Regions from separate parts of the Leuconostoc lactis genome, predicted to be linked through region 1. Evidence: predicted binding sites of a transcription regulator. Region 1 holds the regulator's gene; each other region holds the start of a gene.
What was found. The regulator Rex, encoded in region 1, represses fermentation and respiration genes when NADH is low (regulators of the CRP and FNR family bind a similar motif). The targets are predictions, from matches to a motif close to TTGTGAANTANTTCACAA.

Region 1 (3,285 bases):
CTCCTTTTAAATATCGGTCGTTTACTAAAACAAATTTGTCGTGCACAAGCCATACCTGCATATCTTGTCAACCACGTCATGAATTAGCCCACAATATTTTAATTATAGCATAGTCTTGAATAACTAAAAAAGCCGCCAACGGCGGGTTATTTAAATTGTTCAAGATAAGTTTCATAGGCTGTTTCATCCACAACCCAATCCAGTTCACCAATATATTCGGCTTGTGGATCGTGATAAGCAAAGCCGTGCTTAAATTTATAGAGGCCATCTTCGGGTACAAAATCTCCAACACCGCCAAAATCGTATTCGACTTTGCCAAGTGCCAGACCCCATTTTAGCATTTCCCATTGCACAGCATATGGGCCATAGTGCTTAGCATATTGCCGATCAGAACCGGCATACATATACCAAATTTCATCACCATAGCTAAAACCAATGCCACTGGCAATCACGCGACCTTCAAAGTGTGCTAGGAACACTTTAAATAAGCCTGTGCCAGCCCATAATTGTTGCATACGCAAGAAGTAATCAATTGGCCGGTGAGTAATCCCTTGTGCCGCAGCCATCATCACATAAGTCTCAAAAAAGGCGCGCACATCCGCTTCAGAATCACCAGCAGTCACGGTAACGCCATCTTTGGCCGCGCGACGGATTTGGTTACGATAATCACGTTTGAAGTGTAACATCAATTCTTCTGCCGTCGTAATCGGTGTCGCACCCTCGCCACGACCATCATAATACAACACCACATTTTTGCGTGGTTGGATATTCCCATGCATGTGGTGAATCTCACGATTACGTGTCACAAAACCGGCTGCTTGATATTCGGCATTCAACGCATCGCTATAGGCCACTTCAGGGTCCAAACGAATGAGGAAGACATTATCTGGCAAGGCCGCCAAAGCTTCTTGGATCATACTTTTAATCAACGCCACATTATGAATGTCGCCAATCGGTCCGCGACCAGCATATCCCAGCAACTTGCCCGGCACAGCTTCAACCGTTAACACTGTTAAGACTGCATCAATTTGCCCCGCCGTTTCATGGTAAACATAAACATGACCCCAATTCGCTTTGAGTTCACCCCATAGCGGATCTTGGGTCACCTGGCCACGTGGATCCTCACGAACAAAACGTTGATACGCCTGTACTTTTTCTTGATCATTTAAATCTAAAATCGGCATGTTAGTTATTATCCTGTCGTAATTGAACCATAGTTTTCAATAAAGTAAACCAATGTTTGCAATTCATTGGTCAAATCCACATTTTGCACACGCACGCCACTTGGTACCGTCACACGCAAAGGTGTAAAGTTCAAAATCCCTTTAATCCCAGCATCCACAAGTTCATTTGTGATTTCTTGGGCGACACCTTGTGGTACGGTCAAGATGGCAATGTTAATCCGTTGCGCAGTAATCTGCTCTTTTAATTCAGTCATTGAATAAATCGGCACACCGGCCATAATTGTGCCTGCACGTGACTTATCCACGTCAAAAGCCGCTGAAATACGCATGTTAGAAGACTGGTGAAAGTTAAAGTTAAGCAAAGCTTGCCCCAAATTTCCAGCACCAATTAACGCCACATTAATGAGACTGTCTTGATCCAACACATTGGCAAAGAAATCCAGCAACGCCTTGACATCGTAGCCATAGCCACGCTTGCCTAAGGCACCAAAATAAGAAAAATCACGACGAATCGTGGCCGCATCAAACTTGATTGCATCGCTTAATTCAGCAGAAGAAATGCGGTCAGTCCCCGCATCGTGTAAAAATGTTAAGTAGCGGAAATAAATCGGCAAACGCTTTGCGGTCGCACGCGGGATTTTAGGTTGTGTCATAATTTTCTCCAGTGTTAATGTCGTTATTATCATGCTTGTTTCACCAAACGCAGACGTGATTGTCTGATGAAATCGGCACCTTAGATTACTTTGTGAACTTTTGCATAACTATTGTACCACAAAAATAAGGATCGCAACAAAAGATCGTGATAGATTCACAATCTTATTACGATTATATTAGTTCAAAATCTAAGCCTGGATCAGTATTTAAGTCTAAGCCCGCAAAAATACCTTGTTTATAATTCCAGTAGCCTGCTGCCCCAATCATCGCGGCATTATCACCCGTATATTGCCGTGGCACAGGAATATACGTTGTCTCTGGAAATGACGCCAGCAATTCTTCTAACGTCTCTCGCAATTGTGAATTAGCCGCAACGCCACCAGCCAAGATAAAACTTTTAACTGGATAGTCTTGTAAGGCGCGCTTCGTCCGACCAACTAGCGCGTCCACAACTGCATTTTGGAAACTCGTTGCTAAATCATATTGATCAATTGTTTCACCCTTTTGCTCAGCGTGATGGACATAATTAATCACCGCACTTTTTAAGCCAGAGAAACTAAAGTCATAATTGTCTTCATGTGCCATAGCGGTGGGAAACTTAATCGTTGGTTGCCCTTTGTGCGCCATATCATCAATCGTTTTACCCGCTGGATAAGGCAGCTTTAACAAACGGCCAACTTTATCAAAACTTTCCCCTGCTGCATCATCACGCGTTTCCCCTAACACGGCAAACTCATTTTCGTTTTGCATGAGGACCAGTTCGGTATGACCGCCAGATACCATCAAAGCTAAGGCTGGATAGCGAATTGGCTGATTAAAGTTGGCCGCTGCAATGTGCCCGGCCAAATGATTCACTGGTACAATCGGCAAGTTATGGGCCAACGCAAAGGTCTTTGCGCCCATTAAGCCAACCAATAAAGAACCTACCAGGCCAGGCCCATAGGTCACCGCCACCGCATCAAGCTCCGATGGTGACACGTTAGCTGTGGCCAACGCATCATCTAATACGCGTGTAATCCATTCAATATGATGTCGACTGGCGACTTCCGGTACAATACCACCAAAACGTTGATGGGAATTGATTTGTGTCGCCACGGCGTTGCTTAGGACAATATGGCCATCTTCCACAATGGCAACGCTGGTTTCATCAGCGCTGGATTCAAATGCTATGATTTTTGTCATATTTATGCGTGTGAGTGGTTACCTTAGTAACCTGTGCTCACATTTTCCTTTCCATCATGATCGCGGCATGACCATTTTTATAATACTTTTCACGGCGGTGATAAGGTGAAAAGCCCATCTTTTCATACAGCTGAATCGCTTGATGATTCAACTCATCGACTTCCAATAAAAATCGGGCAACATCTGGCAAAGCCAAAACGGTTGTTAATAGTGCTTGCGCAATACCTTGTCGTTGATAATCCGGTTGGACCGCGATACTACTAAT
Region 2 (3,285 bases), 310 kb from region 1:
ACCACCGATTGAATCTGGTTGGTTAACCAAGATACGTGATGCACCGATAGCATCAGCATATTCCTTAATAAATGGATCATCTTGTGATCCGATTTGAATAGCCGCGTTGTGTCCGGCACCTTGATAGTCTAAGAGTGCTTGTACAGTGTCGATAGCTTCTTCACGTGTGTCGACCTTATAAAGTGACAACAATGGTGATAGCTTTTCTGATGACAAGGCTTCACCGATGTTCTTGCGGTCTAATTCAAACAACAAGACATCCTTACCTTCAGGAATCTTAACACCAGCTTGTTCAGCAATCCAACGACCTGACATACCAGCAACTGGACCAGCAACACCAAAGCCTTCTGCATTTGGCTTGAAGACGAAGTCAGCAATCTTCTTGTAGTCCTTCTTAGGTACCAAGTAAGCACCTTGTTCTTGCAACTTTTGCAAAATTTCATCATAAACAGGAGCTTGGATAACCGCTGAGTTTTCAGTGGCACAGATCATACCGTTATCAAAACGCTTTGACAACAACAAGTCAGATACCGCACGGTCTGTGTCAACAGTTGCATCGATATAAACCGCACCGTTACCGGCACCAACACCCATTGAAGGGTTACCTGACTTCAAGGCTGCGTTAACCATTGATGGGCCACCAGTAGCCAAGATTGAGGCAATACCTGGGTTTTGGATCAAAGCTGTTGTTGCATAAATTGATGGTGTTTCAATCCATTGGATGAAGTTCTTAGGTGCGCCAGCCTTCACCGCTGCTTCATAAACAATTTGTGCAGCGTGGGCTGAAGCCTTTTGTGCTTGTGGATGGAAAGCAAAGATAATTGTGTTACGTGTCTTTGCTGTCAACATTGCCTTAAAGATTGTTGTTGACGTTGGATTAGTTGTTGGTACGATACCAGCCAATACACCAAGTGGTGCAGCTACTTCAACCTTTCCTTGGATTTTATCTTCACTAATGACACCAACTGTCTTATCAAACTTGATGGCGTTATAAACAGATTCTGAAGCAAAACGGTTCTTTGTATCCTTATCTTCAACAACTCCACGACCAGTTTCGTCGTGTGCTTCGTGCGCCAATAGCAATGAGTTTTCTGATCCAGCCAATGCCATTGCTGCAACAATCTTATCAACTTGTTCTTGTGTATATGTTGAGAATTCAGCCAAAGCCTTTTGAGACTTTTCAACCAATTCTGCTGTCATTTTTTCAGCTTGTGCTTGTAATTCCGCCTTTTCTTCTGGCGTCAAAGCCTTCTTTGCGGGCTTCTTTTCATTTGAGTCTACCATAATGACTACTCCTTTTATCGTTTGCTCATTTATTAACAATATAAGTATATAACAGCCTGGTTTAAAATGCAAGTTTTTCAGAAACATTTTTTAAAACGTTGATTAATCAGCATTTTAAAACAATTTTATCACTATTATATTTTTGTGCATTTATATACAATGTCAATTAAAAAGGCGAATTGATCACAAAAATCACTGTTAACAACCCGAATAAAACAACATATAAAGAGCGTAGCGCTAAATAGCGCTACGCTCTTTATATAGATATGCTTAATGGAATACCATGCCACCGTCAACAACAATTGTTTGCCCAGTCACATAGTTAGAATCTTCTCCAGCTAGGAAACTCACGACATTAGCAACATCTTCAGGTTCACTCAAACGACCAAGCGCAATCCCATCAGAGAATTGTGCCATCCCCCACTCATCATCTTTGCCAGCATTTTGCCCGACTTCGTGCGCAATGTCCCACATCATTGGTGTTTTAACAATTCCTGGCGCAAAGGCATTCACCGTGATACCAAATTCAGCTAATTCCTTAGCTGTGGTTTGAGTAATACCGCGAATCGCAAATTTCGTTGAACCATACGCCGTCAAATTAGGATTTCCTTGTACGCCCGCTTGAGATGTTGCGTTAATAATTTTACCGCCGTGTCCAAGTGACATAAAGGCATCCGCGGCTGCCTGTGTCCCCCAGACTACACCATTCACATTAATCCCCCAAGTCCAGTTCATATCTTCTTCAGTAACCGACATAATTGGCGTTGTTGGTGCCACGCCTGCGTTATTGACGATAACATTGAATTCACCAAATTTTTCTTTTGTTTCAGCAACTGCTGCAAAAACCTCCGCACGTTTTGCTACGTCTGCCTGAATCGCAATGGCTTCGCCACCGTTGTCGTTAATCTTATCCGCTACTTTCTGCACTTTGTCTAAATGACGGCCAACAACTGCTACCTTAAAGCCATCCTTAACCAATCGTTCCGCAATCGCTTGTCCAATACCTTGTCCAGCTCCTGTTACTAATGCTACTTTCGTCATCTTTTAATGCCCTCCTATTGATAACTATTTCACAAACAATATACACCTTATATGTGAATTTGTAAACAATTACGCTTACATGTTGTTACTGCTATAATAAATGCAAGACAATTAATTGGAGAAATGTATGTATTATCTGGATGGTCAATTTTACCAACTTGGGTTGAAGCAAAAAATCAGTTTCTTTGCCATTTCCCTGATGCTTAATTCGTTTGGTAATGGTTTAAGTGTCGCAACAGCCATGGGTTCTGCGCCGTGGACAGCTGGTGCGGCCAACCTTGCGCATCTCACCGGTTGGCAAATCGGGATTTTCCTGGCCCTATTTGCCACATCGATTGCCTTTTTAAATATGTTTCTCGCCATGAACTTTAATTGGATCCGTTTTACAGGAAATGTACTCTTTGGACTATCTTTTAGTTTGTTGGTCGGCATCTTTGCGGCTTTTTTCGTTAAATTAGGGGTTGATGCCATTGCTTGGTATTGGCGTTTATTGCTCGATGTTTTTGCCATTTGGACGATCGGGGTTGCCATTTCCATTTATCAACGCGTGAATTGGGTCTTACACCCCCTAGACGACTTAACGAATATTTTGCGTTTTGACTATTTTCATGGTGATGCTTCAAAAGCTCAGATGAGTAATTTCATCGTCGCGATTGGGATTTCATGCGTGGCCTTTCTCATTAGCCATCAAATTGTCGCGCTTGGCCTGGTCACACTCGTCTCATTCTTTTTTCAAGGTCGCAATATCGCTTGGGCTGACCGCCATATCTTTAAACATCTTGTTCACGGCGATGTCCGTGGTGACTAAAAAAGCAACGGCCATATTGGTCGTTGCTTTTTATATTAACGATAACGCTGACTTGTACTAGTTTTTCCTAGCGACAGCCAAGCTGTCAGTAATAAACTCACTATCACTGGTAACCACCACATTTTCATCAATATTGGTAATTGCAAGTGATC
Region 3 (3,285 bases), 260 kb from region 1:
GTAGTTTATTCAACAGATGATACGGCCTATATCCCACGTGAATTTGCGACGACTGTGATGGATAAGCACCTAAAATATTTTCAACATATTGTCATTTTTGACAATGTTGCCGATATTGCGGAGCCAATCTTTAAAGTCACTATGAATTGGCGTGACTTTGATGAATTACAGTTTTATACCGCGGCTAAGCAAACATTGGGGCATGCTGTCCATGTGACCGAAACCGGTACAGGGGCAATTGATATTGTGCCTGCTGGTGTGAATAAGGCAGTGGGGTTGCAAGTATTAGCGGATCACTTAGGGATTGAGATGGCCCATGTTGCTGCGTTTGGTGACGGTGGTAATGATGTTGAGATGTTAACGCATGTGGGTTATCCCTTCATCATGCCAAAAACGACTTTAGTGGGGGACTTTTTACCGGTTGTGGCTGATAATAACCATGACGGTGTCTCGCGCACAATTTTACAATTATTAGCAAAAAACGACGCCTAGTATGGGGCGTCGTTTTTTGGTGTTTCTGTGATAAAGGCGTATTTTTGTTGATAGATGGCATCGGTATCATAATCGGCTGGGCCATGGACACCGTCTGGCACCCACAATGTTTTGGCTGGGCGCAACGTGGCGGTTTGGTAACGTTGCGCGAGATCGACACTCTGTAAATAAGGGACGACGGGATCTTTAGTGCCGGCAATTAAGAAAAGTGGTGGCATTTTTGGTGTCAAATAGGTAGCGGGATTGGCCTGTTTAACACGATCTGGTACAGTTTCTGGTGCGTGGTGATCTAACATAATGCCTTCAAAGGCATCAGCTGTACCGGTCTCTGGGAACTGAGGCGTAATACCGAGCTGTTGGAACTGTTGCGTCATTTGGTCGACTTGATAAGGGCCATATAGACCAATGACGCGCTTGATTTCCGGTAAGGTCGCAATATCTGCTGGTGATAGGGGACCTAGTGGCACACCGGCTGAAAAACTGGCAGCAGCAAGCACGGCTAATTGGGCGCCGCTGGATTCACCAATGAGCGTGAGGTGCGTCATATTCAATTGATAATCCGTTGCATGTTGGGCCAAGAAATGAATGGCAGCACTAATGTCGGCAATTTGTGCGGGGAACTGATTATGGGTGGCGGTGTTGAGGCGATAATCCATGCTAACCACCGCAAAACCAGCTGCTAAAAAGCGTAAACTGGGGTTGAGTTTAAAAGAGGATTTTTGTCCGCGGAGTAAGCCACCACCGTATAAATCAAGAATGACTGGGAAAGATTGCTGACCAGCAGGTAAGTAGATGTCTAAATATTGTCGCGAATCGGGGCCATAAGCCACGTCGCGAATAACGGTATGCGCTGACTCGGGCACTGTTGCGGGGATGAAATGGTAAGGTTTATCTTTGAATTGCATCATACACCTCTAGCGTTTAGTTGTTACGCTCATTATACAGAATGCGTCTATTGCACGACAAGATAAACGCATTGTTGAGGATAATAAAAAAAGACCCAATTGGGTCTTTTTTAAATTGGTTAAAGCGCTAATTGACTTTAATATCATTATTGAGGAAAGGAAACTTTGAACGGAGGAATGGTGTTACCCAGCGATCCAAGCCAATCTTACCCGCATTGTAACCAGAAACCAAGAGCAAGCTGCCGATGAAAATATAAGTTGGGTTGACTGAAACAACACCAGCACCAAGATATGAGAAGTTCATAACAAGTGCAAAGAAGCTAGCAGCGATTGTCAATGTCCCGAAAATAAGACCAAGACCCACTAATAGTTCACCCCAAGCAACCAAAAATGAAAAGAATGCTGTGTTGTGACCGTTATTAGTGAATGTTGACAAGAACCAGTCATACCAAGGAAAGGCCTTTGCACCACTTGGATCTGTTACTGGGTGCTTAATGGCACTCATAATCAAGCCTGATGCATCGAAAGGCTTAGGGCCAGTAAGCTTTTCAAACCCATCTTTTGCCCAACCAAAACCAAGGTAGATACGTAGTATCGTTAATCCCCACATAGCCACTTTTGAGTGACGTAACCAATAAATCATAATTCTTCTCTCCCTTATTGTGTCACGAGTATTCGTGATGTTTATTACAATAAGTAAGTATATACGCTTGTTTGTGAAAAGTAAAACAAGTAAATCGCATTGTTAAAAATAGTATTAACCAGATAGAAAAAATTTAAAAAATAAACTGAGGCAAGTTTATTGGTTGCGTTGATAAAAAATTACTGGTATGATAGTTGACGGTGTATTTAAGCCGAGTTTGGCAAAACACAAATAATTTCTATATATACAGAGAGATATATAGTCGGAGGAAAATTAAATGAAGCGTTCAACATTGATTGGTGGCCTAGTCGCCGCTGTTGCAGTTATTGGTATTGGCACATCTGTTGCCATGAATTCAGGGGCAAAGAAGAAAGATGTTTATTCTGTTGCCTTAGTGACAAGTACTGGCGGTGTCGACGATAAGTCGTTTAACCAATCAGCCTGGACTGGTATCAAGCGTTATGGTGAAAAGAACGGCTTAAAGCAAGGGGCAAACGGTTATACTTATTTTGTCTCAAATGATAATTCTGAAATCAAGTCAAACTTGCAACAAGCCGTGAAAGCGAACTATAAGTTGGTTGTCGGGATTTCATTCATGGGTGGTCCTGCGATGAATCAAGTGGCTAAGGCTAACCCGAAGACTAACTTTGCGATGGTTGAAGCCAAAGTACCAACTAAGAATGCCGTTTCAATTATGTTCCATTCAGAACAATCATCTTATCTTGCAGGTGTTGCCGCAGCGACTGTGTCAAAGACGGGTAAGATTGGTTTCGTTGGTGGTGTGAAGGGTGAAGTTGTTGAACAATTCGAAGCTGGCTTTAAAGCTGGTGTGTTAGCAACAAATCCAAAGGCAACATTCGTGTCACAATATGCCAATACCTTTACTGATGCAGCTAAGGGTAAGACAATTGCCGCAGCCATGTATGCCAGTGGTGTTGATGTGATTTTCCAAGCTGCCGGGGCAACTGGTAACGGGGTCTTTGCTGAGGCGAAGGCTATCAATGAAAACACCACGGCAGACAATAAAGTCTGGGTCATCGGTGTTGACATGGATCAAAAGCAAGATGGTAACTATACAACTAAGGATGGCAAAAAGGCTAACTTCACGTTGGCATCTGCCATTAAGCGGGTTGACAACGCCATCGAATTGGTCGCCGAAGACGGTAAAAAGGGGAAGTTCCCTGGTGGCCAAACTGTAACGTATGGCTTGAAGCAAAAGGGTGTTGATATTGCCCGTGATTCAAT

Region 2: adhE (bifunctional acetaldehyde-CoA/alcohol dehydrogenase) is a predicted target of Rex. The motif match lies at 1,427-1,444, and genes of this name have one in related genera.
Region 3: FGL80_RS03020 (DoxX family membrane protein) is a predicted target of Rex. The motif match lies at 2,112-2,129, and genes of this name have one in related genera.

Annotation. Positions count from the first base shown of each region.
Region 1 covers NZ_CP042420.1:316,727-320,011, forward strand. Annotated here, with positions in the region: gene FGL80_RS01520 (lipid II:glycine glycyltransferase FemX) at 147-1,184, opposite strand; gene FGL80_RS01525 (redox-sensing transcriptional repressor Rex) at 1,193-1,840, opposite strand; gene tsaD (tRNA (adenosine(37)-N6)-threonylcarbamoyltransferase complex transferase subunit TsaD) at 2,010-3,020, opposite strand; gene rimI (ribosomal protein S18-alanine N-acetyltransferase) at 3,058-3,285, opposite strand, start outside.
Region 2 covers NZ_CP042420.1:622,160-625,444, reverse strand. Annotated here, with positions in the region: gene adhE (bifunctional acetaldehyde-CoA/alcohol dehydrogenase) at 1-1,284, opposite strand, end outside; gene FGL80_RS03210 ((S)-acetoin forming diacetyl reductase) at 1,555-2,325, opposite strand; gene FGL80_RS03205 (DUF6198 family protein) at 2,453-3,133, shown strand; gene FGL80_RS03200 (DUF805 domain-containing protein) at 3,169-3,285, opposite strand, start outside.
Region 3 covers NZ_CP042420.1:579,966-583,250, forward strand. Annotated here, with positions in the region: gene FGL80_RS03010 (HAD-IIB family hydrolase) at 1-492, shown strand, start outside; gene FGL80_RS03015 (alpha/beta hydrolase) at 489-1,397, opposite strand; gene FGL80_RS03020 (DoxX family membrane protein) at 1,525-2,040, opposite strand; gene FGL80_RS03025 (BMP family lipoprotein) at 2,318-3,285, shown strand, end outside.